4 regions of the Oceanobacillus sp. M60 genome follow, and region 4 is predicted to be linked to each of the others. Evidence: predicted binding sites of a transcription regulator. Region 4 holds the regulator's gene; each other region holds the start of a gene.
The links. Region 4 encodes Rex, which represses fermentation and respiration genes when NADH is low (regulators of the CRP and FNR family bind a similar motif). Its sites were predicted from a motif close to TTGTGAAATATTTCACAA; they were not measured.

Region 1 (8,129 bases), 230 kb from region 4:
ATTTTTGCACCTGGAGCGATGGCAAAAGGGGAGGGGATGGCTCTTTCTACTAAACTGATAATGACTGCCTGCGCAGCTAATAATGCAATGTATACAAGACGCTGGTTATTTGTCATCGCCAGACCCTCCCAATCTATTTCCGAACGTGTATATAAGCTGCTCAAAATCGATTTAAGAGCTGATAATCATATCTTCTGTTTCCCCGCTGTCTGATTGAATCTCGACTACAAGCTTATGAGGCAGGCAGACAATCGTCTGTCCCGGCATGGAAATATAGCCGGTTCGCACACAGATTTGGTCAGAGCAGGTAGCACTTTTGATATGAATGCGTTCATTGTCTACTTCAATAATGTTATTGTCATGATCGGATACCTCAATCTCAATTTCTCTGGTTTCGGTATTCCCTGTCAGCTGGATTTCTTCTACAATTTCATTATCTACTGTAATCACCGCAACGTTTACTGAATCTTCTTCAGCATATTGTGACTGCTGTAAAACAAAGATGCCAATAGGGAGAAAAGATAGAAGAACCAACAGGATAACAAGAATAACATCCCAAGGTTTCAGCATATGATAGAAATCCTTCATGCCCATCCCCCCCTTATAGCTCATTCAGTAAATATTGACTCATCTCCCCGGCAAAAGCCGGGCTGCCCGATGTTTTTATTCACGATCTTTATAGATAGCCTGCTCTTTTCCATACCAGAATCTTCCCAGTGTTCTTTGCAGCCATGGAACAGCCCAGTAATCTAAACCAATGGAACGTCCGGAACCATTCATTAAGGCGATAGAAGCAGGGAGTGCCCAGATTTGATCCCAGCCGAGCATTGCGGATAAAGTAAACATCATCAGGAATCCGGCACTTGCAGCACTGGCAAGCCAAGTGAAAAGGCCGAATACAATAGCAAGGCCGATGAATAACTCAATGAAAGCCATAACCTTCTGCATAAAGATAGCTACTTCCGGTGTCGGCAGCATAATCTGCATAAACCATTCAAAAATACCTGGCATATCACTTAAAATAGGAGTGGCCCATTCTGCACCGCCATCTACCGCTTCACTTGCACTGCTGGTGGTTGTTTGCAGCCATTCAAATGGCATGTTCACGCTGTTCCCGGTCAGCCAGGAATCTTCTCCGAGTCCCTGAAATAATCGAGAAATACCTGCAGAGCCTGAGGTGACTTCACCCCAAACAGATTCTCCCCAAATTTTAGAGGCTGCTTCATCGAGCCAAAAACCGCCGACAAATAATCGCAATGGCAAGCTCCACAAAACATTTCCATATCTGGTAATTGTATCTCTGAAAATGTTGCGCTTATCCTTGGTTTGGAAAAATTCATGCATAATATAATGAAACATATAATAGCCGCTTCGTATCCCGAAGAAATAATACAGGTTAACCAAGTGCTTCATCAGATTAGCCAGCCAGCCGCTTAAACGCAGCCCCATTAAATTCGCCACACCATATCTGGCTCCGATGGAAACCATCGTGCCATGGTATTTCCCTTCAAATGCTTCTTTTTGGCCATTATCGATTTCCGCAATAATGGATTTAGCTGCTGTCACACCTGTCTGTTCGGCCGCTTCGACAATTTGCGGCGTCGGCTTGCCTTCCTCTTCTTCAAAATAGGCTAAGTCGCCGATAACATAGACGTTCTCCAAGTTTTCTGCTTCCATATATTCATTTACTTTCAGACGTCCTGCTCTGGCAGTCGGGATACCGTAATCTTCTGTATCCGAATTTGCCTTGACCCCGGCTGTCCAAATCAATGTGTGTGTGGAAAGGGTTTCACCTGATTTAAATACGACGGCGTCTTCTTTCACCTCCACGATTGGTGAATTTTTAAGCAATGTCACGCCTTTTTTATTTAAATACTTTTCTGCTTTATCTGCACTTTTTCGGTCCAGCATATTTAAAATAGAGGAGGCCGCTTCGACTACATACAGCTGAATTTCTTCTTCGTCCAGTTTATTTTCCTTTGCTAAACGGTATTTCCACTCGATAAGCTCTCCAATCATTTCAATACCGGTAAAGCCGGAACCGCAAACTGTAAAGGTGAGCATGGCACGGCGTTTTTCCGGGTCATGTTCTAATGCTGCCCGTTTGACGACATCCTCTAAATGATGCCGGATGCGAATCGCATCTTCCCAGGACCAGAGGGTAAAGCCGTTCTCTTTTACACCTGGTGTACCAAAGTCGTTTGCTTCGCCGCCCATCCCGAGAATAAGGTAGTCATAAGCGAATTCACCGTGTTCCGTGGTGACGGTCTTCGTATCATGATCGACGTTGGTAACATTGTCTGTGACGAGTTTCACTTTGGTGCGGTTAAATAATTTTCGTAAATCAAATTGAATAGCAGATGGTTCTACCCGGTGTGCAGCTACTTCATGTAATTCTGTCATCATGGTGTGATAGGAATGTCGATCTATCAGAGTAATAGAAACAGAATCATCACGTTTGTATTTTTTGGCCAGCTTCTTAGCTGCATGCACCCCTGCGTAGCCGGCGCCAATAATAACAATATTTTTCTCCGCCATTGTATTCACTCCTTTGTAATCAAAATAGATAATGTTAACTTTGTGAACTGTTGAACAATTTTATTCTAACATATTCATAAAAAAAGTCTATAGATTTGATAAATAGTTCACAAATTAAAAATAAAATATCAAATAATCAGGTGTGTCATTTTCATGACAAAATCCCTGGTAATAATAGATTTGTTTGTGTTTTTTATAGACATGATACGAAATAAATTATACAATAAACATGTAATATTTGTGAAATTATTCACAATTAAAATTATGTAAATATTTGTGAATTAAATCACATGAGAGTAATTATTATGGTGTTTATTAACATTCACAAGGGCGAGGGAGGTATGAAAATGAAGAAACAAATTGGTATCTCACTGATGCTGCTGATGCTGATTATTGCAGGCTGTTCTAAAAATGCCGATTCATCAAGCGATGCATCATCATTAATCAGCAATCCATATAGTGAGACAGAATTTTTACTGGGAACAGTTATCACGATAAAGGTGTATGACAAGGATAAAGAGTCGGCGTTAGATAAGGTGTTTGACCGAATTGAAGTATTGGAACAGCAAATGACTGCCAATGAAGCTGGGTCGGAAGTGGCTGAAATCAATGAACAGGCCGGAAAAGACCCTGTCGAGGTGTCAGAGGATGTATGGCAGGTGATTAAGCAAGGAAAGGATTACAGTGAATTGGCAGAGGGCTCCTTTGATATTGCTGTCGGTCCATTAACCAGCCTTTGGAATATCGGGATGGATGATGCAAGAAAACCGTTGCAGGAGGAAATTGATGACATACTGCCGTTGATTGATTATGAAAAAATAGAACTCGATGAAGCAGAGCAAAGCGTGATGCTGACAGAATCCAGTATGCGGTTAGACCTGGGAGCAATTGCGAAGGGTTATATTGCTGATGAAGTCATAGAACTGTTAGAGGAGGAAGGGGTCACCACTGCTGTGGTTGATTTAGGAGGCAATATATATGTTATGGGGAACCAGACATCAGGTGATCCCTGGGTTGTTGGTGTTCAAAATCCATTCTTGCCAATGGGAGAAACTGTTGGCAGATTGACTGCTTCGAATCAGTCTATCGTTACTTCTGGTATTTATGAACGTTTTTTAGAAGTGGGGGGTGAAATCTATCATCATTTATTAAATCCGCAGACTGGCTATCCGTTTGAAGGAGAGCTTGCCAGTGTTTCGGTTATCAGTGAGCATTCAATTGACGGGGATGCACTTTCGACACTGCTATATTCAAAAGGGTTAGAGGAAGGATTGGACTTTATTCAACAGATGCAGGATGCAGAAGCCATCTTTGTGACAAAGGACAAAAATGTTTATATCACCGATGGATTAGCCGGCAATTTTGAACTGACAGATGAGGAATTTACGTTAATAGAATAGGTGAGGGGAGCGGGCTATGATGACACTGTCTACGTTTTTAAAGCTGGTAGAAATTCGCACAAAGTTAGCTAGTTTATTTCCGTTTTTAATTGGACTATTATTTGTTATCTATCGTTATGATATGTTTGAACCGCTAAACACAGCTATTTTCTTTAGTGCCATGCTGCTGTTTGATTTAACTACAACGGCTATCAATAATTACATGGATTATAAGAAGGCATTAAGTGATGACTATCGCAGACAATCCAATATTATCGGACAGGAAAATATCCCTGAAAAGAGAGTGGTGGCCACGATTATTACCATGCTGGCGATAGCTTCACTATTAGGGATTTGGCTGGTATTTCGTACGGATTTATTTGTGCTGGTTATTGGCATGCTTTGTTTTGCGATTGGTATCTTTTATACATTTGGACCGATTCCGTTGTCCCGTATGCCGCTTGGAGAGGTGTTTTCCGGTGTGACGATGGGATTTGGCATTACGTTTCTAGCTATCTATGTCAATGCCGCTAATCAGGGAATAGCCCATTTAGGCTGGACCGGACGCATGATTACCTTTGAAATGGATGTCCTGCTGCTGCTGGAGATTTTCCTGGTCTCGCTCCCCTGTATACTGACCATTGCGAATATCATGCTGGCAAATAATATCTGTGATCTGGAAGAGGATATTGCCAATAAGCGTTTTACCCTGCCTTATTATATCGGCAGAAAGCATGCTTTGTTATTATTCCATCTGCTTTATGTACTCACATTTGCAGCGATTGTAACTGCTGTGCTGCTTCAGGTGCTGCCTGTCTATGCCTTGCTTGTATGCCTGGTGCTGATTCCAATCACGAAAAGCATCAGACGGTTTAGACAAAAGCAGAGTAAGCTGGAAACTTTTCCGTTATCTTTGAAAAATATGATGCTCGTAAATGGAACGATGGCGATTACCTTGCTTGTATCCGTCATTTTGTAATCTTAGAGAGAGGGGTGGAGAAATGTCAACGCCTTGTGTCAACGTAGAAAATGTCTTTTTTCATTATAATCTGCAAAAGCAGGAGGAAACGATAGCAGACCTTTCCTTTACCGCAGAACAAGGAGAGTGGCTGGCTGTTGTCGGGCATAATGGTTCGGGAAAATCAACCTTAGCCAGTTTGCTGGTTGGTCTGCGCGCGCCCTCCTCAGGAAGCATTTATATTAATGGAATCGAGCTGACAGAGGAATCCAAGTGGGAGCTTCGCAGTCATATCGGATTAGTATTTCAAAACCCGGAAAACCAATTTATTGGAACAACCGTAAAAGACGACGTGGCATTCGCCTTGGAAAATCAGAACATGCCTTATCATGAAATGAAGCAGCGGGTAAATCGTGCGTTGGAAATGGTTGGAATGAGCCGCTATGCAGATCATGACCCTTCCCGTTTATCTGGAGGACAGAAGCAGCGCGTCGCTATTGCCGGACTTTTAGCGTTACAGCCTGCCATTATTGTATTAGACGAGGCCATGGTGATGCTTGACCCTAAAAGCAGACAGGAATTCATGCGTTTTTTACATGATTTGCGAAAACAGCAGCAGCTGACCATTATTTCGATAACCCATGATATGAATGAAGCGGAAGCCGCGGATAGAATGCTGGTTTTAAAGAAAGGCAGAGTGAAGGAAATAGACAGACCTGCCCAGATCTTTCAAAGAGAGGATTGGCTGGATGTTCCTTTTATAGAAGCATTGAGAAGAAAATTAAAAGAACGGGGCAGTGCCGTACCTGACCAATATATGACAGAGCAGGAAATGATGCGATGGCTATGCAGATAAATTTACAGGAAGTAACCGCAGATTATCAAGCAGGTCCGATTCGCAGCCCGGAGATATTAAAGTCAATTAGTACAACGATAAAGTCAGGCTCCTTTACAGCTGTAGTCGGCCAGACCGGTTCCGGAAAATCAAGCTTATTGAAGCTGATGAATGGATTGCTCCTTCCGAAAAAAGGGGAGGTAGCTGTCGGCGAACTAACAATTACGCTGGAAAATGCGAAGCAATCCGTAAAAGAAGCACGGCGAAAAGTGGGGATGGTTTTTCAATTCCCAGAATCCCAGCTGTTTGCAGAAACGGTGGAAAAAGATATTATGTTCGGACCGATGAATTTTGGAGTGCCTGAAGCAGAGGCGAAGGAGATTGCTCTAGAGGTTATTGGGCGTGTCGGTTTAGATGCATCTATTTTGTCGAAGTCACCATTCTCTTTGTCCGGCGGTCAAAAACGGTATGTGGCGATGGCGGGAATATTGGCCATGCGTCCAGATATTCTTGTTTTAGATGAACCTGGTGCCGGGCTGGATCCAAAAGGGAAGAAAGAAGTGATGGACCTGATCCATGCCTGGCATAAAGAGCGCGGGTTAACAACGTTGCTGGTTACCCATGATATGGATGATGCAGCTTATTATGCAGACGAAGTTATCGTGATGGAGGAAGGCAGAATAGTTTTTCAGGGGGAGCATGAGCATTTATTTGCCGATGTATCTGCGGTTCATCAATGGGGACTGGAATTGCCGCAGGCCAGAAAGCTGCAGGTAAAGCTGGAGCAGGAAGCGGGCGTTACCTTGCCACAGGTTTGTCTGACGCTGGATCAGCTGGCAGATGCTTTAATAGAGGCGGGATTAGCATGAACAAATTAATCTTAGGACGTTATTACCCTGGCGATTCACTGCTTCATCGTATTGATCCCAGAGCTAAACTAATCGCAGGGATTTCTTTTATTTTTATCTTATTTATTGCCAACAATTGGCTCACCTATCTGGTGCTGTGGCTTTTTACCTTTACGATGATGAAGATTTCCGGAGTCTCCCTCCGCATCTATATTCGCGGTGTCCGGCCGCTGATATGGCTGATTTTATTTACCGTGCTGTTACAGGTAATGTTTACGGCAGGGGGCGAAATATATATCGATTGGGGACCAATTACCATTTCATCCTTTGGTTTAATCAATGGGGTATACATTTTTAGCCGCTTTGCCATGATTATTTTTGTATCGACAGTCATTACTTTAACCACGAAGCCAATTGATTTGACAGATGCGATTAATTATCTGCTTCAACCTTTGAAACGGCTCAAACTGCCGGTCGACGAAATATCACTCATGCTGTCGATAGCGCTTCGTTTTATTCCCATTATACTGGACGAAACGCAGAAAGTGCTGGATGCACAGCGTGCCAGAGGGATTGTATTTGGCGAAGGGTCACTGCTCCAGCAGATGAAGAAAATCGTTCCGATGTTTGTTCCATTGTTCGTCAGCTCCCTGGTCAGGGCAGAGGATATGGCGAATGCGATGGAGGTAAGAGGCTACCAGTCCAATCAACCAAGATCCTCCTTTCGACGCTTGCATTGGCGGAAGGGAGATACGTTCACTCTTTTTGCCATGGTGCTGCTGTCGGTTATCCTGATCGTATTACGGACAGAGGGGCATCACTTTCATTGATAGATGGATTGGTGTCATTTTTAGAAAAGAAGGTTACACGAAAACGTCTCTTCTCTGATTTTTGAACAGGGAGGAGACAGTATGATGGAATAAAGAAAAAACGCAATAAGAACGGCCGATTTTTCTACTATTTAAAAAAGCGGACAAGCTTTGACTTGGCCGCTTTTTTAGCGAGGTATCTGTTTATTTAATTTGAATCGGGGAGGGGGAACAGGACGCATCCTGTTAGAGCCTTGCTATTTTTATTCGATTTCGCCTGTTACTTCTCCATCAATGGTTGCGGAGCTTTCTGCTTCTTCATTTGCAAATTGTAAATTTCCGTCAATGGTTGCTGTTTCATCCAGCATAAAGCCGTTTGCTTCGACAATTACGTCACCTTCCAGAGTACCGCCTTGAAAATTCAAGTTTTCACTCTGTACGGTCATGCTGGGAACGGTAATCGTAAATGAGTCTGTAATGTTATGGTCTTCATCTTGTGTATATGGAGCAATTTTACGATAAATATCACTGGATTCGTCGTCTTTATCATAGAATTCGCCGGCAACCACGACATCCTCATCTATGGCGATATCATCCAGTGTAGCGATAATCCAAGTTCCATCCTCGCTGACTGCGTTGACAAAGGCGTCGGGCTGATCAACAAGGGATGCGGTTGTGACGACATCTTCTTCTGTTTCCTCCGTATCGTTTGTTGCATTTTCGTCTGTCTGCTCCTCTTCGTCAGCACCGCATGCGGCCAAA
Region 2 (8,129 bases), on a different contig from region 4:
TATTTGAAAAATAAGCTCCGCAGAAGTATGTACGTTTTCATCTGCAAAATCACTGCGAAGCATACGCTGGTCTTCCCGGTCAGATCCGCTTGCTTTTCCATATAATGCAAAGGCTATCCCATCAAATAACGTCGTCTTTCCTGCCCCGGTTTTTCCGGAAATGACAAATAATGTGTTCCCTTGCAGTTTAGAAAAATCGATTACTTCTTTTTCCTTATAGGGCCCAAAAGCATGTAATGTTAATTGTAAAGGCTGCATTCTCTTTTCACCTGCTTCTTATTTAGATGCTTTCCGTTCGTTATCTGCATCCTGAATTTCTTGAAATAACTCCTTCATTATCTCGTTCATTTCTTCGGAAGCTTCCTTTTCCGTTACTTCCTGATAAAAGGCATCAAATAATTCCATTTCACTTAAGCTCGTCTTGGGGGCCTGATTTTCTTTTTGTTGCGTGACTCCTGACGTAGTTCTTACTCTCTCCACATGCATGGCATTCGGAAAAATAGAACGTACCTTTTCCATCGGCGATAAAACAGGAAGCTCGTCAAGCAGCTGGACAAATACATAATCTTCGCTTCGAGGCTCCCTATAAATATCCTCCATTTTCATTTTGATAGAACGTATTTCACGTTTGGGGATAAGCCTTTTTTTCTCAACCTGGACGTTTCCTTCTTCACCCAGTTCAACTACTAAATACCCTTTTTGATGATGTTCTTCCGATAAGGAATACTTTAGGATGGAGCCGGAGTAGCGAATTTTTTCATCCAGCACATGATGTGCCTGATGGAGGTGCCCTAACGCTGTGTAATGAAAATCTGTAAATAAATGTGCATCGACATGCTCTGCTCCGCCAATAGACAGCGGACGTTCTGAATCACTCGTATTTTCTTCCGTCTCGCCAAAAGGAGTTACAAAAGCATGTCCAACATAAACATGGCGTGCTGCCTCGTCCATGTTTTCCTTTATCTGCTTAACAAGAAAAGCATTGGCATCCTGATGATTACGAATATCTTTTTCTTGAAATAAGGCTTTGACCACACTTGGATCTGCATACGGAATAAGATGAAAATGCACCTCCCCAAATTCATCTGAAAGAACAACAGGCTGTATGCTTTCCGAAAGCTGGCCAATGATATGATAACCTTTTTCCTTCATTAAGCGGCTGCCAAAATGAAGTCTGCCCGGACTGTCATGGTTACCGGCAATCGCTATGACGGGAATTCCTAATTGATTAACAATCCGGTCTAATGTTTTATCTAATAAATCAACTGCTTCTACAGGAGGTACCGCACGATCATATAAATCTCCTGCAATAATAACAGCGTGCGGACTTTCTTTTTCCACCGCTTCAACAAACTGATCCAGGATGCAGGCCTGGTCTTCAGTCATATAAATGCCTTGAACCAGCTTACCCAGATGCCAATCTGCTGTATGAATCAATTTCATTTAAAAACCTCCTTCTATCCGGAAATTCATCAAAGACGAAAAAACGGACAAATCAAGCTTTGAAAGGTACTCATTCCCCTTTCATTACTATTCTCTTATAGTAAGCCTTCTTTTTCTAGCAAATAACTGTATGGAATATCAAAAAATATATATCGTTCCTGAGACAGCGGATAAGCGTACGTTCGTATCAGCTCGGAACGCTCGATATCTGTGTATAAATCCGATAAAATTCCTTTTTTCTCAATATTCATCCGCATTATATTCTCGAAAAAGTATGGACGCCAGCTCCAGTTTTTATGCATCCCCTCCTCAATCAAGGTCCAGCTCCCCTGCATATCTTTTTCCACGTTCGCCGAGATTTGCAGGCCGACGCTGTTGCAAACATAGATACGAAATACAAAATCTTCACAGCCCTCAGCAAGCTTCAGCAGCCAGCTGTCGTCGTTTGTTTGTTTTGTCTGGGAAAGAAGACGGTCAATTATTGCATAAACGGAATCTAATAATTCAAATTGTGCCTTCGCTTTCTTTTGTTCATAGGTTACAAATTCTCTAAAATACTCCGTTAATTTATTTTTACATGCATCTTCCTCAATAAAATCCTGCTGCGGATAAGTCAGATAGCTGCCCTGATAATATTCACCGCCGCTTTGCCATGCAAAATTCAATTGTTTATAAGAACGGATGCCTTTAAATAACAAAGAAGCACCTATTTTTCTCGATAACATCGACACGCCAAAATAAACATCCTTATACAGATGCGGGAGCAGATCATCCTTTAAAAACGATGTATCTACTTTAATAAAGGAAGGATGCAAGACGGCTAGTTGATTCAGACTGCCATTTGGGTCAGCTAATTCAATGCTGATTTTTACTCCCAGTGTCTTTAAGTATTTAATGATATGACCTAGCTGATCTGTATTAATTGGCAGACAGGTATCCTTGATTTCGAGAATGATTTCATTCAGATTTAATCCTTTTTCTTGATACTCATGCAATAAATCAATAAATACTTCTCCATTATCACGTACCAATAATTCTGCATCATAGTATAAAGTAAGGTGCCCTGTAAAATGTTCTTGTAATTTTTTCTCAATTGCTTTTTGATGGATATACTGGTTTACCTCCAGCCGGAATTCATCTGGAATGGAGGTATCATCGAAGAGCCAATCTAAACGCTGCTCTTTATTATTTTCATCTAAGTAGTAAGCAATTACTTCATAACCGCTTACCAGCTGCTTATCTGCCCGGACAATCGGTTTATAATAAGGAAGTAATTGTTCTAAATCTATCAATATATCTAATGGATCCATGCTGACTCCCCCTTCGTTTCATTATAGCATATTCCACTTTACACTTATTTGATTTACATTTTCCTCTTATAATATCAAAAAATAACTCATAATCTTATTCAGAAGCCCTTCTTAAATTTATTTTCAGATATATACCGGCATAAATCAGTTTATCGCAGTATAACTCCGGAACTGGGGTTGCGGTTACTCCCCCATCGAGGAACCTTTGTGCGTCGAAAACCCCTCACTAAAGGAAGTTTCAATTTAATGTTAAAAGCCCTATTACTACCATTTATTAATATTGTCAAGCCTTTTTCGACATTTACCGACAAAATTCAAAAAGATGTAGAAGTTTTCATGAACATTTTGTGAAGTGTTTTTCAATCTCTTGTAATTTCCTTACATCAGTATTAATATTATCTCTGCTATAAACCAATACTAAGTTAATTGTGTGTTCATTTTGTGAACAACCTTTTAATCATAGTAATCCATCTTATTAAACATCAAAGGAAGGGGTATCAACATGAAGTTAAAGTGGACCTACTTAGCCTTATTAACAGGCATTGCTGCTTTTCTGGCAGGCTGTGAACCATTACTTGTACTTGATCCAAAAGGTCCTCAAGCAGATACAACTGCAACTGTGATTTGGATATCGATTTTTACAATGTCATTCATTGTAATTGTTGTCTTAGTAATGCTGGCAGTTATTTTATTTAAATATAGAGCGTCAAAACAAGATCCTGACTACGAGCCGCCTCATATTGAGGGTAATAAATATGTAGAAGGAATTATTGTCGCTGTTCCAATTTTAATTGTTGCCTTTTTATCCGTGGTTTCTACCATTTCGACACATCAAGTGGAGAGCCCTCCAGAAGGCTATGCTGAAGACGAGCCGCTCGTTATCTATGCATCCTCTTCTAACTGGAAATGGCATTTCAGTTATCCGGAACAGGACATTGAAACAGTGAATTATGTTTTCATCCCAACAAATCAAAACGTTGAATTCCGTTTATATTCTCATGGAACGATTTCAAGTTTCTGGATTCCTCAATTGGCAGGACAGAAATATGCGATGGCAGATATGACAAACTATCTGAACGTTGTTGCAGATGAGCCTGGGGAATATATGGGAAGAAACTCTAACTTTAACGGAGAAGGTTTTGCAGAAAATGAATTTGCTGTTACAGCAATGCCTCCAAGTGAATTCGATTCCTGGGTAGAAGATATTCATAATACTGCGGATCCGCTGACCGAAGAAGAATTTGAAGAATTATTAGAGCCTGGACATTTAGGACAAATGACTTTCACTGGTACACATCAGGAATTTAAACCTGCACCTGAGGGAGAGAACAGTCCGCATAATCATGGACCATCTGATTCAGATGAAGATGGCGGACACCATCATCATTAATCAGCTTTACAACAGCACTCAAATTTGAGGCGCCTGAAAATTTCTGAGCTCTAGAAAGGAGTTTCGACATAATGGATTTTTTAGATAGATTTTCTATTCCGCCCCATGATGATCCAATGCTTTATGCATCCATCGTTGCGATTGGACTTGTAAGTATTGCGATTGTTTTTGGTGTTACCTATTTCAAAAAATGGGGATATCTTTGGAATAATTGGTTAACAACGGTTGATCACAAACGAATTGGTATTATGTATATCATTTCAGCATTGCTTATGCTTTTCAGAGGTGGAGCAGATGCTGTGATGATGCGTCTGCAGACAGCTGTTCCAGATAACAGCTTCTTAGACGCACAGCACTATAACGAGGTTTTCACGACACACGGTGTTGTTATGATTTTCTTCATGGCAATGGCATTTATTATCGGTATGATGAACTTCGTTGTCCCACTGCAAATTGGGGCAAGAGACGTTGCCTTTCCGCGCTTGAACGCGCTCAGCTTCTGGTTATATTTTGCCGGAGCAATGCTGTTTAACGTTTCCTTTGTTGTCGGAGGTTCACCGGATGCCGGATGGACAAACTATTATCCGCTGGCAGGAACAGAATTCAGTGAACATGTTGGGGTAAACTACTATAACTGGGCACTGCAAATTTCCGGTATCGGAACATTGATGACAGGGATTAACTTTATTGCTACGATCATGAAAATGCGTGCGCCTGGCATGAAATTGATGAAAATGCCGATGTTTACCTGGTCTGCATTAATCACAAACCTTATTATTGTGTTTGCATTCCCTGTACTGACCATTGCTTTATTAATGGGAACGTTAGACCGTCAATTCTTTACCAACTTCTTTACAACTGGAGACGGCGGTATGGATATGATGTGGGCGAACCTGTTCTGGGTCTGGGGACATCCTGAGGTATATATTCTGGTACTTCCTGCATTCGGGATTTACTCTCAAATTATCGCTACGTTCTCACAGCGTAATTTATATGGCTATAAATCAATGGTTGCGTCCATGGTTATTATTTCCTTGCTATCCTTTATGGTATGGGTCCATCACTTCTTTACGATGGGACAAGGAGCTGTTGCCAACAGTATCTTCTCGATTACAACCATGGCAATCGCCGTACCGACGGGAATTAAGATATTCAACTGGCTTCTGACGATGTGGCGAGGTAAAATACGATTTACGACCCCAATGATGTATTCCGTGGCATTTATTCCGCTGTTTACAATTGGCGGAGTAACTGGTGTCATGCTTGCAATGGCAAGTGCAGACTATCAATATCACAACACGATGTTCTTAGTAGCTCACTTCCATAACGTAATCATCCCTGGTGTGGTATTTGCGATGATTGCAGGCCTCATTTATTACTGGCCAAAAATGTTCGGTTTCATGCTGAATGAGCGTATTGGCAAATGGGCATTCTGGAATATTGTTATTGGCTTCTGTTTATCCTTCTTCCCGATGTATATTACCGGGTTAAACGGACAGGCACGCAGAATGTACACTTATTCAGAAGCATCCGGCTTCGGACCTTTAAGCATGGTATCCTTCTTTGGAGCGCTGCTGTTAGCAGTCGGGTTTGTAATAATTGTTTATAACGTTTATTACAGCTTCCGTTATGCACCAAGAAATGTCGGTGACGATCCTTGGAATGCACGTTCTCTTGAATGGGCTACGCATAATCCGGTTCCAGAATACAACTTCGCTATCACACCAAATGTGGATTCTGAAGAAGCGTTCTGGGATTATAAAAAGAATGGACATGACTTATTTAAAGGGGAAATTAAAGACATTCATATGCCGAATAACAGCGGCTGGTCGATTATTCTTGCAGGTTTCTTCTTTGTATTTGGCTTTTTCTTTGTCTTCCATGTATGGGTTGGAGTCATTATCGCCTTCCTTGGAATTATCGGCTGTCTGATTTACCGTTCATTTGAAAAAGACGACGGACATCATATTCATAAAGAAGAAATTGAAGAAACAGAAAACAAATTCGGAGGTGCTAAATAATGAAACTTGATTCTCAAAATCTGCCTCTTGAATATAGCACCGAAACCAATAAAATGAATATTTTGGGATTCTGGATTTTCCTAAGTGCGGAAATTATGCTGTTTGCCACGCTGTTTACATCATATTTTGTTTATGTAGACCGTGGCGTTGGCAGCGGTCCGGCTGGCGCAGAGATTTTTGAATTACCGCCGGTTTTGATTGAGACATTCCTTTTACTGACAAGTAGTTTTACAATTGGATTAGCAGTTCATGCGATGCGTATTGGTCGTGTGAAGGCAATGATTGGCTTTATGGTAGTTACGCTCCTGTTAGGTGCAGGATTCCTTAGCGTAGAAATATATGAATTTATTCATTTTTACCATATTGGAGCAACATTGCAGACAAGCGGTTTTACTGCTACCCTATTAACAACGCTCGGAACACATGGAGCTCACGTAACCTTCGGGCTGTTCTGGGGAATTATGATTATTGTTCAAGTTCTGCGCGGCGGTTTAAATGCGCGGACAGCGAATAAATCATTTATTTTTTCTCTTTACTGGCACTTCCTAGACGTTATGTGGATCTTTATTTTCAGCTTTATTTACTTGAAGGGAATGATGTAACATGAAAGAACTTTTTCCACTAAAACAGGTTAACGGATATATCTTTTCACTACTCCTGACTGTTGTTGCATTAAGTGTCTATTTCTTTGACATGTCTTTTGCAATGGGATTAACCATTCTGATTGTTACAGCATTTATTCAAGCAGGAGTACAGCTCGTTGTATTTATGCACGCCGGAGAAAGTGAAGATAAAGGCGGTATTTATCTTCACACAATTTATGGTGTAGCAGTTGCTATCTTAACCATCCTTGGTTCATTGCTTGCAATGATATGGGGATATATGATTTAAAGCATCTAAAAAGCTCAAGCAGTTTATGAACTGCTTGAGCTTTTTTCTCTTTTCATTACCTATGATTGTTGTTGTTTATGCTTCTTCCCATGAAAATTCTCTTCTACAGCAACAAGGAACAATCCCATAATAAAAATAAATGTCGCCCCTTCTGCCAAGCCTATGCCTATTGCTGTCACAATAGGTGTAGCGCTTACAATATAACCGTATATAAACATAATCGCACCAATTGTAATTAATGTCCCACAAACTAGAGACAAGCCTTTTAATAATTTTTTATTGATTTTCATCTATCTCATCTCCTTTAATTATATTATGCCTTTCGTTCAATAATTTGTCAATAAGTTTGTGTCAATTTATTGAACGAGCGATTTCTCCCTTGACCCGTGACTTTTGATTTATTTTCCTGAAGACAATCCTATATTCATGGAATTTCATCTGAAAACACTTTATACTTAAAGATGATGTTTCAAAAGTCATACGATATACATAGGAGGTATGAAGATGAGAAAGAAATTATTATCTATTTGTTTTGCACTGATACTTATGATTGGCCTTTTACCTTCCCACGCTTTTGCATTGGAAGCAGATGATCCTGAAGTGGAAGAATTTATTGAATCCATTGGATGGGAAGTGGAGGATTATGAAGACTATCTGGCAGATTTTTATTTGGGGTTAGCTGATTTTGACGATGTTTCTGAGCTTGGTACACCCGTTACCGAAGAAGGAATGGATGAACTTATCGAAAAGTATGATTTGACTTACGAAGAATTAGAGGAGATGCTTCGTGAAGAAGGATTACTTTTAGAGGATGAGGAAATTACAGATAGCGCTGTATTTGTATTTATGGAAACCACTGATATTTTAATAGAATTCCTTTTGAATGAAGACTTGGGCGAATCAGAGGATTCTTTTAGCTCCTTCGAGGAAGAAGAAATTACCGACGAGCATCTAGAAGCTCTTGCTTCAGAGCATGATTTGAACTCAATTGAAGAATTAGAAGAGCTTTTCAATGCCTATGAGGACAGCATCAATAATTATACTTCTCTTTTGGACGTTGAATACGCAGCAGAA
Region 3 (8,129 bases), on a different contig from region 4:
AATTTTTTCGGGTCTCCCAGGCCTGCTGTTCCTAATACAATGGATACAAATACAAGCGGAACTACTAACATCATTATAAGATTAATAAATATTTGACCAATCGGGTCTAATACATATTTATCGAGAGGTTCAAAAAAACTTTCCGGGGCAAATGTCAGTGCTATACCAGCAGCTGCACCAGCAACCAGAGCAATTAATATTCTTCTCGTTAATTTTTTAGAATCCATATACCTTCTTCCTTTCACTATGTTTTCGGGTACAAAAATATCCAACTGAAACAAAGTTTTTTTTTTACTGCTAGTTACCTTCTCTTTAATCAGTCATTCTTCACTCTTGATAAACACTTTATTTTCATTGGATATAAAACATAGATTTATTGGATTTTTCATTGTAGTTGAGGCGACTACATTTTACAGGGTTTATTCTAATTGTAGAGTAAGATAAATTCTACCATAAATGTAAGGTACTTGAATAGTATGTTTTTAAATATTACATTATATTCCATATTACATAAATATGTTTAAAATCTTTACCCAGTTTTTTATTGAGTAAAACACAAGCTTCATTTATCCAATAAAAAACTACCTCCCTATGAACGAGGAGATAGAACCCGAATTACGTATTATAACAGGATAAAATATATTGTGGTTGAGAGATTTTTCTTTGAGGGGATAGCTATGTGGCGCTTAATGATAGTTATATCATTCCAGCTCTTCGAGGTATCGTTTTGATCTAGGGTGTATAAAATCTCTTCCTTTTTATTTTCGTTTATAAAAGCTCTTTGCATTTATTTAATGCATCATTCAACTCCTTATCAAATAACATTTTCACATCAATTTCTAATGCATCTGCTATTCTTTCCAGGGTATCTACATCTATCTTTGTTTTTCCCTTGGAAATATTGGTGTACCAGGCAGGAGTTTTAGAGCATTTTTTTGCAATTTGTGTCTTCGTTATCTGCTTTTGCTGTCTGATAAATTCGATTTTCTCATGTATTTCCACTAAATCACCCCATCCATCTTTTGGTTTTTATACTTTAAATTATAATTAAGCGCTTTGCATAAGTCAATATACGAAAACAATAAAATTTGCATTTCGCTTAAAAATATTATTGTTTTTATTAAAAATGGTATTATCTCTATATTGAGGTGGATACTATGAAAATTCTTTCCCAAAGATTAAGAGAAGCACGAGAAAAAGCTGGATTAAAACAAATTGAAGCTTCGAAACTTTTAGGTATTTCAAATGGTACTTTATCTGGTTATGAAAGAGAATATCGTGATCCGGACACAGACACGTTACATAAAATGGCTAATTTATATGGTGTTTCCGTAGATTGGCTTTTAGGTAAATCTATGTCTCCCTCAACAAAGGATACTTCCCGGCCGGAACCGATGTCGGAGCAAGATACATTGATGTTCCGTAATTGGAAACGAATGACAGAAGATGAGAAAGAAGAAGCTTTAAATGTGATACAATATATTTTATACAGAAAGAAAACAAATAATGGTAACGCCAATCAAAATGACTAATGCTGATTTATACTTCCATAAGCAATATAAAAACAGGTGTACTTGCTGCACCTTATTTTTAGCACTTCAAACCGAACGTATATTCTTATTGAAGGTGGGAAATCAAATGTACTATTCAGATGTAGAAAAATTTGTCGAAGTATTATACAAGCAGCTGAATATCCAGACTCCGGCAGAGCTCTCCATTTCTGCTATTGCACAAGCTTTAAATATTGAAATTATTTATGCAGCATCTGTCAGTATGCGGATAGATAATTATATCGTACTTCCAAATACTTCCCAGCAAAATATATGGCAATGTTTTGGGCATGAATTATGCCATTATTTTTTCCATGAAGGAGATCAGCGTTTTATGCATTCCCTTTTTGTCGACCTGCAAGAAAATCAAGCCAACCATTTTGCATATCATTTTTGTATCCCGACATTTATGCTGGACCAGCTTCATATCGAAAATGTTTATGATATTCTGCAGCATTTTCCGGTGGAATTTTCCTTTGCGCTGCACAGGCTGGAGATGTACCATAATAACCATTTTTCTCTGTATGAAAAAACCGCTTCCTATCTCACAGGGTAAAAATTAGACCTTGTTTCCTTTCCAACAGGCAAGAAACAAGGTCTGCGAACTTAAAATAATGTACAAAAAGGACAGTGAAAAAGAATTTTTAAATATCCTCTTAAAAGATATTGAGTACGATTATTCCACTGATAATCATAATAACAGCGATAACCCTTCTTTGATCAATTAAATACTTCGGAAGGTTAAACAGCCCAAAATGATCAATTAACAGTCCCATGATAATCTGCCCTAAAATAGCAGCCATCATCGTTAATGTAACACCCAGATAAGGCATTAAACTGATATTTGATGCGATATATGCTGCGCCGAGTGCACCACCGGCAAAATGCCAGGGCTTTAATTTAAAATCTCCAGAAATACGTGTTAACTTTACTCCTTTATTCACTATCATCGACAGAATAAATAACACAGCGGTTCCTACAATAAATGAAATAAAAGCAGCATAAATAAAGGAGTCTACTTCATAACGCAAGGCGCTATTGATTGCTGTCTGCAGCGGCGGCATCATTCCTGTACATATCCCGAACAATACCCACAGACGGGAATGACTCTGCGAAACGCCGGGATTTTTTTTCGCATTCATATAGACAATTCCGGTAATTAAAAGAAGAACACCAACGATATGCATAAAATGCAACGGTTTTACCTCTGCACCAAACCAGCCAAAGGTATCAATCAAAATACCAATCACCATCTGTCCTGTTACGGTAACAATAACCGTTAATGCTGCACCAATTTTGGGCAGTAAAATAATATTCCCTGTAAGAAAAATTACTCCAAGCACACCACCAGTAAACCAGATATAGGAAAAGGATTGATCTGCAAAGAATGATACTGTAAATTTGTCAGGATCTATCATAAGATTAATGAAAAATAAAATAATACTTCCAGATAAAAAGGAATAAAAGGATGTCGGCAACACCGCTTTCGTAAACACAGTCAGCCGATTATTTACTGCTGTCTGCAGCGGAATCATCATTCCTGCAATGATCCCCAGAACAATTATTACATACAATAAAGAAACCTTCCTTCTAAAAACCGTAATGTATTTATTTTAAGCAAATATATAGCAGAAAACAATACACTTGCTCCGTTCCCCTATCCAAAACCCGGTATTTATTAAGAGAAACCAAGAAAATCACTTGGTCTTTAAAATACTAATATTCTTGCCGAGCAGATGTCCGCTTCGGGAAGTCGCTTTCCGCGGGCAACGGTTTTGACGGGGCGAGTAACCGCAGCAGTCCTAGTGGGAAGACTCCGCAGGAAAAAAGTGTTCTTCTATTTTCTACCATAGGCATAAGCGCGACTATGCTTCTGTCTGCGCCTGTCGGCTTGCCAATCAGCAAGTCTTCTTTAAAGGAGATGAGCTCGGGGCCCATGGAAAGCGTAGTGTATTTCTGGGGCCTAAGATTACTCCCCCCATGAAACCCGTTGGAGCGGCTATCCTCAACATTTTATACTTTCTTACTCTTTAAAAAAGGCTTGGAACGAATGTTACTATTTTATAAAATCCTCTTATTTCTCAAGCTTTAAATTTGAACATTTTAAGAACTTTCTTCATTTGTGAAGTATTTCACTTGTTTTATTTTCCGAAACCGTTATAATAAAAATAGAGGTTATTGTGAATTTATTCACAATTAATTAAGAGGAGGGTTTTTGTTATGAAAGTAGCAGATGAAATGGTAAAAAGAGTCCCTTGGGATGGTTTCGTTGAAGGCAACTGGCAGCAAGAAATTGATGTTCGTGATTTTATTTTACAGAATTATCATTTATATGAAGGAAATGAATCCTTCTTAACTGATGCAACTCAAGCCACCAAAGACCTGTGGGAGCAAGTCATGCAATTAACCAGAGAAGAACGGGAAAATGGCGGTGTATATGATTTAGATACAAAAATCGTATCTACTATTACCTCTCACGGTGCTGGTTATTTAAATAAGCCCTTGGAAAAAATCATCGGCGTGCAAACAGATGCGCCTTTCAAACGTGCTCTAATGCCTTTTGGAGGTATCCGTATGGCTGTAGCTGCCGCAGAATCCTATGGCTACAAAGTTGATGATGACGTTGTCCATACCTTTACAGAACACCGGAAAACGCATAACCAAGGCGTCTTTGATGCCTATACACCCGAAATCTTAAAAGCAAGAAAAGCAGGAATCATCACCGGGCTTCCAGATGCATACGGCCGCGGACGTATTATCGGTGATTACCGCCGCGTTGCCCTGTATGGAGTAGACCGTTTAATTGAAGAAAAGAAAAAAGACCTGCAGCTGATTGGTAACGGAACAATGACGGACGATGTGATTCGCGACCGTGAAGAAACCTCGGAGCAGATTCGTTCCTTAATGGATTTGAAAAAGCTCGGAGAAAAATATGAATTTGACCTTTCCAAGCCTGCAACAACTGCACAGGAAGCATTCCAATGGCTCTATTTAGCCTATTTAGCTGCCATTAAAGAGCAAAACGGGGCTGCCATGAGTCTTGGCCGTGTTTCTACATTCTTAGATATTTATATAGAGAGAGATATTGAAAATGGGGTTATGACAGAGCAAGAAGCGCAAGAACTTGTCGATCATTTTGTGATGAAGCTGCGTCTCGTAAAATTCGCAAGAACACCAGATTATAACGAATTATTTAGCGGAGACCCGACTTGGGTAACAGAATCATTGGCAGGAATAGCAGAAGATGGACGCCCACTTGTAACAAAGAGCTCCTATCGTTTTCTGCACACATTAGATAACTTAGGACCGGCGCCAGAGCCAAACTTAACCGTACTTTGGTCTGCTAAACTGCCGGAAAACTATAAAAAATATTGTGCAAAAATGTCTATTAAATCAAGCTCGATTCAATATGAAAACGATGATATCATGCGCCCGATCTATGGAGATGACTATGGAATTGCCTGCTGTGTATCTGCAATGCGCATCGGGAAACAAATGCAGTTCTTCGGTGCACGGGCAAACTTGGCAAAAGCACTTCTGTATGCGATCAATGGCGGTGTAGATGAAAATCTAAAAATGCAGGTAGCTCCAAACTATGCACCAATCACATCAGAGTATCTTGATTACGACGAAGTGATGGAGAAATATGATAACCTCCTAGACTGGTTATCTGGTTTATATGTCAACGCATTAAACATTATCCATTATATGCATGATAAATACAGCTACGAGCGACTGGAAATGGCGTTGCATGACCGGGAAGTATTACGGACCATGGCTTGTGGTGTAGCAGGACTATCCGTCATTGTCGATTCCCTAAGCGCCATTAAATATGCGAAGGTAAGAACCATTCGTGATGAAGACGGACTTGTTGTTGATTATGAAATAGAAGGAGACTATCCAAAATACGGCAATAACGATGATCGCGCAGATGAAATTGCTGTGAGTCTCGTAAAAGACTTTATGAATAAAATTAAGAAACACCATATGTATCGCGATGCTACACCAACACAGTCTATCCTGACGATTACTTCCAATGTGGTTTACGGGAAGAAAACGGGAAATACACCAGATGGACGAAAAGCAGGAGAACCTTTTGCTCCAGGAGCAAACCCATTACACGGACGTGATAAAAATGGCTCATTAGCTTCTTTAAGCTCCGTTGCAAAATTGCCATATAAATACGCACTGGATGGTATCTCGAACACCTTCTCCATCGTGCCAAAAGCGTTAGGTAAAGATGAAGAAACAAGAAAAACAAACTTAGCCGGTATCCTCGATGGCTATGCAGCAAAAAAAGGACATCATCTAAACATCAATGTCTTTGATCGGGAAACTTTATTAGATGCGATGGAGCATCCGGAAGAATACCCGCAGCTTACCATCCGCGTCTCTGGATATGCAGTAAACTTTATTAAGCTGACAAGAGAACAGCAAATCGATGTCATTAACCGGACCTTCCATGAAAGCTTGTAAGGCCATTCTGTAAGAAGTCAATATCAAGCGCTCATTAAATAACTTGAGCGCTTGATGCTGAATTATTTTCAGCATATGAAGTGAGGGGGAAAAGTATCATGAAAGAAGGAAGAATTCATTCAATCGAAACGTGTGGAACCGTAGACGGGCCTGGATTACGCTATGTTATCTTTACTCAAGGCTGTTTATTACGCTGTCAATTTTGTCATAATCCGGATACATGGAACATGGGAGCAGGAAAGAAAATGTCTGTACAAGAGCTGGTGAAGGATATTAAGGGCTATCTCCCATTCTTCCAATCTACCAATGGAGGAGTGACTGTCAGCGGCGGAGAGCCTTTACTTCAGGTTGAATTTTTACTCGAATTGTTCACCGAACTGAAAAAATTAGGAGTACACACAACCATTGATACTTCTGCCGGATGCTTTAACCGCTCCCCTCACTTTATAAAAAATTTAGATAAAGTACTGGAATTAACTGATTTGGTTTTACTTGATTTAAAGCATATCAACGCTGCAGCGCATAAAGAGCTCACTGGTCTGTCCAATGAACATATTCTCGACATGGCCCGCTATTTAGACGAGAAGAAAGTGCCTGTCTGGGTCCGTCATGTACTTGTTCCCGGTGGCAGCGATAACGATGCACATTTACAGCAGCTCTCCGATTTTATTGCGACATTAAATAATGTCGAAAAAATAGAAGTGCTGCCGTATCATAAATTAGGTGTCTATAAATGGGAAAATCTTGGTTTGGACTATCCGCTGGAAGGTGTAGAGCCACCGACAGAGGAACGGGTGAAAAACGCCGAAGATATTTTGAATCGGGTGAAAGTGATATAGCGATAGGGAATCGGAATCCATTGCTGTATCCTGCCCTTTATATAGATGAGAAGAATGGAGCCGCTTCTTTTTAGGAGCGGCTCTATTCATTATTACCGTCTATAAAACAAAAAACATCAATGGTGTTTCTCATTTTGCTTTTTCACGAAAAATAAGCAGAACAATAATTGTCTTCTCTATATAAAAAAAAGCCACCTTTCAGAAATCTTGTCATAAAACAAACAAGAAAACGAAAAATGACGTCTGTCGGTTTATGTAATTTTCAAGTATAAACCGTGGCCTCCGATAATATAACTGAAAGACACAAATCTCTGTATAACAAGACTTTTTTACGCCCCCGGCAGGATTCGAACCTGCGGCACATGGTTTAGGAAACCAATGCTCTATCCCCTGAGCTACGGGGGCTTTGCACATAATCAGCAGTGGAAACCGCTCAATTATGCTTCATTATCCGTCCATTGAAAAATAAACGAACAATCGTATTATACTAAACCTTATCTATTTTGGGAAGCATCGTGTTTCATTTATTTGCCGGCTCTCTGCAATCTCGTCCGATAAGGAATCGACAGGACGTGAAGAATCATCAGCAAACAGCCCATGAGAATAATTTCTACAGAAGACAGCCTTAGCAGAAAGGCCAGCCCTAACAGAATAGGAATGGCTAATAAAGGGAGCCAGCCGCCTTTTTTACTTGCATTATAATAATTTTCTTTGCCGCAGTGCGGACAAATCATTTTAATCTTAAATACCTGCTTAAAGGTCTGTCCATAACTCCATCTTTTCCCGCAATAACTGCAATCCGGTGTATGCATCTGCTTTCCCTCTTCTCTTTTTTAAAGTACGTGTAAAAAATTAGTTCTGAGCATTCGTAATCTCGATAGACCGATTTCGTGCGCCATCGACACATGCTTTAATTATCTTATCAAATTCATTCGCCATTAACTGGTTTAAACCAGCCTCTGTGGTTCCTGCCGGGCTGGTAATATTAACACGGAGCTGTTCCGGGTCTGCGCCAGATGTCTCCAGCATTTTTCCTGCGCCGATCACCGTCTGGGTCAGCAGCTCTAATGCCGTATCCCGGTCCAATCCTGCTTCAATTGCTGCTTTTTCCATTGCTTCCACCATGTAGTAGAAAAATGCCGGTCCGCTTCCTGCAATCGCCGTAATCGTATGCATCTGCTCCTCATCAACAATTTTTGTTGTACCCACTGTCTGGAATAGTTCCTCAGCAAAGTAAAGCTGACCGAGTTCGACATTGGTTCCC
Region 4 (8,129 bases):
GTTATTGGCCCTGATTGTTTCTGGAGGGCATACAGAGCTGGTTATTATGAAAGATCATTATGATTATGAATTAATTGGTGAAACAAGAGATGATGCGGCTGGAGAAGCCTATGATAAAGTAGCAAGAATGCTGAAGCTTCCTTACCCGGGAGGGCCGCAAATTGACCGTTTAAGTGCAGAAGGGAAGGATACGATTGATTTCCCGCGTGCGTGGCTGGAAGAAGGAAGCTATGACTTTAGCTTCAGCGGCTTAAAGTCAGCAGTTATCAATACGCTCCATAACGCTGAACAGCGCAGGGAAACCCTGAATCCCGCAGATGTTGCTGCGAGCTTTCAACAAAGTGTAATTGACGTATTGACTGAAAAAACATACCGGGCAGCACAGGAGTATAAGGTGAAACAGGTCATTGTTGCGGGCGGTGTTGCAGCGAATAAAGGCTTGCGGCAAAGCTTGAAAAATCGTTTTAATCATACAGATACGGAATTGTACATTCCACCGATTCATTTATGTACAGATAACGCCGCTATGATTGCGGCGGCCGGAACGATTTTGTATGAAAAAGAAAAATTTAAAGCACTTGATTTAAACGCAAATCCTTCTTTAATGTTAGAATAGAAATAGTAAATAATGAAAGCTTGTGATTTGCAAGAATGCAGATTGATTTTTATGTAACATAATGGATTATGTTGAATTTATCATTAATGATAACAGCTTATCTTATGAGGTTGGCTCATGAAAATCAAGGGTAGCGACAGGAGAAATTTGGTGGGAATCCGATGAATAAAAAACAAAATTATTATTTTCAAACCGATTTAATCTTATTATTGATTGCTTTCGCAATAATAAGCTTTCTGGCCGTGTACAATGCACAGCAGCTGGAACAATATAGTACAAACTTTCTGATACGGCAAATGCTCTTTTACGCAATTGGAGTCGGTATGATTGCTGCTATTCAGTTTTTAGACTTAGAGCAGTTATATAAAACAAGCCTCTACATTTATATAGGCGGGGTTGTGCTGCTGGCGCTTATCCCTATCAGTCCAGACTTTATTGCGAGAGAAATAAACGGTGCGAAAAGCTGGTATACCTTTATACCAGGATTGACGCTGCAGCCGGCAGAGTTCGTTAAGATATCAACTATATTATTTTTATCGGCAGTCATCAGCAGACATAAAGAAAAATTTGAAGTAAGTACGTTAAAGACTGATATACAGCTTCTTGGTAAGCTATTACTGTATACAGCTATCCCGGTATTTTTAATTATGCTGCAGCCGGATTTCGGTACGGCCATGGTATATTTATTTATTGCCGGCATGCTGATTATTTTATCCGGGATTAATTGGAGAATCATCTTTTCTCTAATTATTGTAGGAGTTGCTGTTATAGCCAGTGCTTTATTCGTTATCATTGAATTTCCGGAATTTGCGGAAGAGACAATTGGAGTAGCGCCCTATCAAATTGATCGTGTAATGACATGGTTTGACCCGTCACAGCAGTCACCAGATGCTAATTATCACTTTGAACGCTCACATATGGCGCTCGGGTCAGGGCAATTATTTGGTAAGGGAATAGGAAGCGTGGAAGTAAATTATCCGGAAGCCCAAACTGATTTTATCTTCTCTGTTATTGGAGAAAGCTTTGGTTTTGTCGGCAGCGCTTTTGTTGTTCTGCTTTATTTTATGCTTTTATATAAACTGGTAACGCTCGGCTTAAATATTTATAAGCACTCGCCATTTGGCGCTTATTTCTGTTTTGGTTTTTTGAGCATGATGCTTGTTCACGTCTTTCAAAACATTGGCATGACAGTAGGAATCATGCCAGTTACCGGGATTCCTTTGCTTCTGATAAGCTACGGAGGAAGTTCGGTGATGTCGACCATGCTGGGTATGGCGGTCGTTTATCGCGTTGCTGTGGAAGAAACGATACAGAATGACTATTTATTTAAATAAAAGGATGGCATCAGGAACAAAATTTGAACATGTAATTAAAATAGAAAGAAGTGCTTGGAATACCATATCCAAGCACTTCTTTCTATTTTATATAAAATCAGCCGGTAAATTGCTGTCCCATCAAATCCTCATCATATACTGTAACAACCACAGATTCAATAGGATTGTCCTTTGCAGAATGTACAGTAAATAATAAATGCTTATAGTGTATCGTGTTTGGATTGTCAGGCTGCTGTTTCATTAATTCCGATAAAAAGCTGTCCAACGTCTGATGCGGTGTATCGATTGGAAAAGTGATTCCAAGTGTTCCCTCTAATATAAACAGGCTGACCGACCCGTTAATCAGATAACGATTACCGGAAAGCGGCAGGATGTCCTTTGACTCTGTTGCCATTGACTTCTGTTCTCCTAACAAGTCTTTCGCTATGTCTCTGATAATATCTTCCAAAGTAATTAACCCAAATGTTCCTCCAAATTCATCGAGAACAATGGCGATGCTGTAATCTCTTTCCCTCATATCCTTAAAAACTTCATCCATTTCTTGATTCATTCTGATGTATACAGCAGGGCGAATAATATGATGAAGAGTAAAGAAAGCAGGAGATCCACCTGATTTCATACTTCGAAAGAAATCTTTTACATGTAATATCCCAGCGATTTCGTCAATATCTTCATCATAAACTGGTATTCTTGTAAATTCGGTTTCTTGCACAGCAGCAAATACTTCTTCCATGGTTGCATCTATTTGCAGAACGGTTAAATCCGTACGATGCGTTGCAATTTCACCTACATCCTTGCCGCTGAATTCGATAATATTTTGAGCTTCCTGATGATTATCTGACCATGTTGCTTCCTCACTCATTTTATTCGTAAAGGTATGGGGAATCAGCCGAGATAATCCTTGTGCAATAAACTGAGAATGATGATTTGCCAGCCATTTAGGCAAAAGTTGTCCTAAGCTGACCCACAAGCCAAATAAAAGCAGACTGGAGCCAAAAAGAATCATAAACTCATTTAGATTTTGTGAAAAAGGTAAAACCGAGTGAAAGAAAGCCTGACCAAGCGGAAGAGTGACAGCCGCAGTAAGCCATACACTGCTGAAAAGGCCGATAAATATCACGGCAAAGCGAAGGAAACGAAGAAAGGAATGGGAACGTACTTCTGCTGCGGTTGATTGAGACAGCATTGTTTCTTTGATAGCATAGTACATCAAACTGGCAAGAATGAAAACTAAAAAAGTAACGATGGGTATCGCCACGGGATAACAACCTCCGTTTATCGAATTGAATAGTTTACTATGTTGATTTAAGTAAAAAAACAGGCATTGGTTCTGCCTGTTTTCAGTATACAACAATCTGAAAATTATATCAATTGCTTAATTCTCTTCTAATTCTGCCCATTCCTCCATGAACTGATCCAACTCTTCTTTTAAAGCCGATAATTTATTGGTTAGTTCCATTGTCTTTTTATGGTCATCAAAGACGTCTGGCTTGGTCATCTCCAGTTCAATGGCTGCAATGGTTTCTTCCTGCTGTTCAATGCTTGTTTCCAGCTCTTCAATACGGCGCTTGCGTTTGCGTTCCTCCCGCTGACGCTGTTTTTCTTCCTGAAAGCTGCGTTTTTTTGCTGAAGCTGCCGGTTCTTCTGTTACCTTCTGCTGATTTTGCAGCTGTAACAGCCTTCGTTCCTCTTCCTCTGCTTTTTTCTCTAAATAATAATCATAGTCACCAAGATATATTTTTACACTGCTTGCCTGCATTTCTGCAACTTGATCGGCAATCCGGTTAATAAAATAACGGTCATGAGAAACAAAAAGAATAGTTCCTGGAAAATCAATTAAAGCACTTTCTAATACTTCTTTGCTGTCGATATCCAAATGGTTGGTCGGCTCATCAAGGATAAGCAAATTTGCTTTTTGCATTTTTAATTTTGCCAGAGCAAGCCTTGATTTCTCACCGCCGCTTAAGGCGGACACAGGTTTTAAGACATCCTCGCCAGAGAATAGAAAATTCCCGAGGATTGTACGAATGTCTTTCTCATTAATCAATGGATAATCATCCCACAGCTCCTGCAGAACAGTTTTATTTGAGTGAAGGTTTGCCTGCTCCTGATCGTAGTAGCCGATTTGAACATTCGTCCCGAGCTGGATCTCACCTTGATTTGCCAGATACTTGCCGACAATATTTTTTAATAAGGTGGTTTTGCCGACACCGTTTGGGCCTACCAATGCGATACGGTCGCCCCGGTTAGCATGCAGCGTGATGTTTTTGAAAATCGGCTGATCCGTATCAGGATATTGAAAGGTTAAATCTTTTATTTTTAATACATCATTTCCGCTCTGCCGGTTCACTTGGAAGGAAATTGATGCGGAGGATTCATCACCGGCTGGGTGATCAAGACGGTCTATTTTTTCAAGCTTTTTCCGTCTGCTCTGGGCACGTTTCGTCGTAGAAGCGCGTGCTAAGTTACGCTGAATAAAATCTTCCATCCGTTTAATTTCTGTCTGCTGTTTTTCAAATTCTTTTTTCTCCTGCTCATAATCAAGCGCTTTTTGAGCTAAGTAGTTACTGTATGTTCCGTGGAACTTTTTAGAATGATGTCTGGAAATTTCATAAACAATTGATACAGTTTTGTCTAAAAAGTAGCGGTCATGGGAAACAATAATGATAGCACCTGGATAGCTTACTAAATAGCCTTCGAGCCATGTAAGTGTGTCAATATCTAAGTGGTTCGTCGGTTCATCGAGAATAAGCAGCTGCGGTTTTTGCAGTAGAAGCTTACCGAGGGCAAGTCTTGTTTTCTGTCCGCCGCTTAAATCGGTAATTAATGTATCGTAATCATAATCACCAAAGGACAACCCGGTGAGCACAGATTTTATTTCCGCTTGATACGTATATCCGCCATTTGATTGATATTCATTTTGAAGCGTATCATATCTTTCGAGCAGCTGTTGATAATCAGATGCTTCCATATTGGAGGCGTCTGCCATCTGTGCTTCCAGTTCACGTAATTTTTTCTCCATGGCAAGCAGAGGCGAAAATACATCCAGCATCTCTTGCCAGATGGTTTTTCCGGACTCTAACGTCATATGCTGTGAGAGATAGCCGAATGTCAGGTCTTTCGGCTGGAAGATCTCACCGCCGTCATAAGGCATTTCTCCTGCCATGATTTTGAGAAGTGTTGACTTTCCGGCTCCATTGCGGCCGACTATTGCAATCCGTTCATTATCTTTTATTTCCATTTTTATATTAGCTAGAATCTCTTCTGCTCCAAAGGATTTAGAGATTCCATTTAGTTGCATTAAAATCATCGTTGCCATCCTTTCTGACTCGTAAAAAAGCTGTTCAAAAAGCACATGAAAATAAGGTGACGAGCATGTTATTGCTTATCCTGTCTTCTTGAACCATCCTGTAAAAGGAAAGTAATACCTTCTATCAGTGTAACGTATCCAAATAGAAGCTACAATAAAATTATAATAAAGTTCGCTATGTTGGCTGTATTTCTGTTAAAATTATATAGTAGAGTGTGTACTATTGAATAAATGCGTTATTTACAACATAATGAAAGCGAACGTGTAAAATTATGGCAGTATCCATGTACAAAAAATGAAATAATTTAACATGTAAGTTTTCCTAGACATTAGTAATTGAAGAGAGGCCGTTTCAAATGGAACAAAATAAAATCCCGCAGGCAACAGCAAAGCGTTTGCCTTTATATTACCGATTTTTAAATAATTTATATCAGCAAGGGAAGATGCGTGTATCTTCCAAAGAGTTAAGTGAGGCTGTTAAAGTAGATTCTGCAACGATCCGCAGAGACTTTTCCTATTTTGGTGCACTTGGGAAAAAAGGATACGGATATAATGTGGAGTATCTATTAGGGTTCTTTAAAAGTACACTGGACCAGCATGAGATAACGAATGTTGCTTTAATTGGTGTTGGAAACCTGGGAACTGCATTTTTGCATTATAACTTTTTAAAGAACAATAATATTCGTATCACGATGGCGTTTGATACGGATGATTCCAAGGTAGGCACGGAAGTTGGCGGTGTTCCCGTGTATCATGTGAATGAATTAGAGGATAAAATAAGCGGAATTGAAGTTGCTATTTTAACAATACCTGCAGAAGAAGCAGATGCCGCTGCGAACCGCCTTGTGGAGCTCGGTATTAAAGGTATTCTTAATTTCACGCCGGCACGTATTACCGTTCCAAACTATATTCGTGTCCATCACATTGATTTAACAGTAGAATTGCAATCACTTGTATACTTTTTGAAGCATTATTCCTTAGAAGAGGAGTAGGATATGCACAGAAGCTCCATAATGTTTTCTTAACCAATCTTCTGCTTTCTAATTGCAAAAAACTAGCTCTTTACAGAACTTCTAAATTTAAGAAGCTTCCTGCCTAAGAGCTAGTTTTTTATTTTTTATTCTTTACTTTAAAATAGAATCGCAGCATCCGGAAGCCGGCATAGAAGGTTAAAGCTGCAAATCCGGCGAATATAAGGGGAACTGTATCCCAGACGGATTCTCCCTTGCTGAGAACCCCGACATAAATAAATAAAACACCGAATAAAACATAAAGAATGGCTTTTATTAAATAAGGCTGATGCATGTTAACCTCCAAAGAATATGAGTTGTAATTGGTCAAGCCGTTTTTGAATTTCTTCTGGATCTAAGGAAAGCTGAGCCAGCACGACAAGGGTGTTCATCCCGGCATGTACGATGATAGGTACAAGAATTCGTTTTGTTTGTACATAAAGGAATGCAAAAACAAAGCCCATCGCAGCATATACTAGTATATGCAGAAAATCTGTATGAATCACGGCAAAAATAAGAGAAGAAATTAAAGCCGCAAAGAAAAAGTTCATTTTTTTATACAGCGAACCAAATATAATTTTCCGGAAAATGATTTCTTCTAAAATAGGCGCCAAAATTGCCGGAAGAACAATAAAAATTGGCACAGCCCGTGCCATGTTCATAATGCCTTGGGTATTCTCTGAACCGGGATCGATTCCAAATAGCTCCATTTCAATGGTGGCAGCCAGCCCTTGTGAAAGAAGGGCCATAATAATTCCCAGAACAGACCAGACAATAATACCGCCGATCCCGACAGCATCTGGATGAGCCCGGACCTGCATATCAGGCTTTAAGAGCCAGAGAACAATAACAAGGCCAAGAGTGAAACTAAAGACAGACCAATAAATACTGGCAAGCGCAAGGTTTACACCAAATATGGATGTAATCAGCGGGGCCATAAGTAAAACAGAAAATTGCATAATGATATATGTGAGAATGACATATGTATATCTTCGAGTCATAAAAACGCTCCTTCAACTATTATCGCCATAGGATATATTCTAACACAACTGTTACTGAAAATTATAATCAAAAGTACATCAAATCATGCATGAAACATTGAAAAAGAAAATAAACAAGGGTTAAAATAAGAAAGCAGAAAGTGAAAAGTAGAAGTTATCTTCAAAAAGTAAACGAATACAAGTTTTTCTAACACGATGGAGCAGTATAAGAAAAACGAAGGATTCGCTGAAGAACAAGCGAATACAAGTTTTTCTAAAAATTCATCATCATCGTGCTTGCATTTTTTCCAAGAATTAATTATTATAATAATTGGAGTTAGCACTCAAGTGTATAGAGTGCTAATAAAAAATAAAATGATTTGGGATTAAGGAGGCAATTCTACATGATTAAACCATTAGGAGATCGTGTTGTTATCAAACTTGTTGAACAAGAAGAAACAACAGCAAGCGGAATCGTACTTCCAGACTCTGCAAAGGAAAAACCGCAAGAAGGTGAAGTAGTTGCAGTAGGATCTGGACGTGTGGAAGATGGGAAAAAAGTGGCACTGGAAGTTTCTGAAGGAGACCGCATTATTTTCTCTAAATTTGCTGGTACCGAAGTGAAATATGAAGGTACAGAATACTTAATTCTTCGTGAGAATGATATTTTAGCGATTGTAGGCTAATCAAAAATATACGATGAATCTTTAATGAAACCGTGAATCAATTTGAAGGAGGAAGATTAACATGGCTAAAGACATTAAATTTAGTGAAGACGCACGACGCGCAATGCTGCGTGGTGTGGACACCTTAGCAGATGCAGTAAAAGTAACCTTAGGACCAAAAGGCCGCAACGTGGTTTTAGATAAAAAATTCGGT

Region 1: the regulator Rex is predicted to act here: its motif matches at 2,777-2,794, upstream of ACW0TQ_RS09080 (FAD:protein FMN transferase).
Region 2: the regulator Rex is predicted to act here: its motif matches at 3,099-3,116, upstream of qoxA (cytochrome aa3 quinol oxidase subunit II).
Region 3: the regulator Rex is predicted to act here: its motif matches at 3,729-3,746, upstream of pflB (formate C-acetyltransferase).

The regions. Positions count from the first base shown of each region.
Region 1 is NZ_JBSSNH010000003.1:237,954-246,082, forward strand. Features, by position in the region: gene ACW0TQ_RS09065 (Gx transporter family protein) at 1-116, opposite strand, end outside; gene ACW0TQ_RS09070 (NusG domain II-containing protein) at 172-588, opposite strand; gene ACW0TQ_RS09075 (FAD-dependent oxidoreductase) at 664-2,538, opposite strand; gene ACW0TQ_RS09080 (FAD:protein FMN transferase) at 2,886-3,938, shown strand; gene menA (1,4-dihydroxy-2-naphthoate polyprenyltransferase) at 3,958-4,896, shown strand; gene ACW0TQ_RS09090 (energy-coupling factor transporter ATPase) at 4,919-5,731, shown strand; gene ACW0TQ_RS09095 (energy-coupling factor transporter ATPase) at 5,722-6,579, shown strand; gene ACW0TQ_RS09100 (energy-coupling factor transporter transmembrane component T family protein) at 6,576-7,388, shown strand; gene ACW0TQ_RS09105 (hypothetical protein) at 7,631-8,129, opposite strand, start outside.
Region 2 is NZ_JBSSNH010000006.1:33,656-41,784, reverse strand. Features, by position in the region: gene ACW0TQ_RS15165 (AAA family ATPase) at 1-258, opposite strand, end outside; gene ACW0TQ_RS15160 (exonuclease SbcCD subunit D) at 277-1,443, opposite strand; gene ACW0TQ_RS15155 (EAL domain-containing protein) at 1,539-2,753, opposite strand; gene qoxA (cytochrome aa3 quinol oxidase subunit II) at 3,256-4,143, shown strand; gene qoxB (cytochrome aa3 quinol oxidase subunit I) at 4,215-6,164, shown strand; gene qoxC (cytochrome aa3 quinol oxidase subunit III) at 6,164-6,766, shown strand; gene qoxD (cytochrome aa3 quinol oxidase subunit IV) at 6,768-7,055, shown strand; gene ACW0TQ_RS15130 (hypothetical protein) at 7,115-7,345, opposite strand; gene ACW0TQ_RS15125 (processed acidic surface protein) at 7,560-8,129, shown strand, end outside.
Region 3 is NZ_JBSSNH010000009.1:62,658-70,786, forward strand. Features, by position in the region: gene ACW0TQ_RS19910 (dicarboxylate/amino acid:cation symporter) at 1-227, opposite strand, end outside; gene ACW0TQ_RS19915 (helix-turn-helix domain-containing protein) at 769-1,002, opposite strand; gene ACW0TQ_RS19920 (helix-turn-helix domain-containing protein) at 1,158-1,532, shown strand; gene ACW0TQ_RS19925 (ImmA/IrrE family metallo-endopeptidase) at 1,639-2,106, shown strand; gene ACW0TQ_RS19930 (DMT family transporter) at 2,207-3,124, opposite strand; gene pflB (formate C-acetyltransferase) at 3,771-6,026, shown strand; gene pflA (pyruvate formate-lyase-activating protein) at 6,125-6,865, shown strand; tRNA gene ACW0TQ_RS19945 (tRNA-Arg) at 7,198-7,270, opposite strand; gene ACW0TQ_RS19950 (TIGR04104 family putative zinc finger protein) at 7,390-7,677, opposite strand; gene proC (pyrroline-5-carboxylate reductase) at 7,718-8,129, opposite strand, start outside.
Region 4 is NZ_JBSSNH010000003.1:6,769-14,897, forward strand. Features, by position in the region: gene tsaD (tRNA (adenosine(37)-N6)-threonylcarbamoyltransferase complex transferase subunit TsaD) at 1-616, shown strand, start outside; gene ACW0TQ_RS07855 (FtsW/RodA/SpoVE family cell cycle protein) at 778-1,950, shown strand; gene ACW0TQ_RS07860 (CBS domain-containing protein) at 2,048-3,208, opposite strand; gene ACW0TQ_RS07865 (ABC-F family ATP-binding cassette domain-containing protein) at 3,326-5,260, opposite strand; gene ACW0TQ_RS07870 (redox-sensing transcriptional repressor Rex) at 5,617-6,252, shown strand; gene ACW0TQ_RS07875 (DUF4305 domain-containing protein) at 6,371-6,565, opposite strand; gene ACW0TQ_RS07880 (CPBP family intramembrane glutamic endopeptidase) at 6,567-7,271, opposite strand; gene groES (co-chaperone GroES) at 7,655-7,936, shown strand; gene groL (chaperonin GroEL) at 7,998-8,129, shown strand, end outside.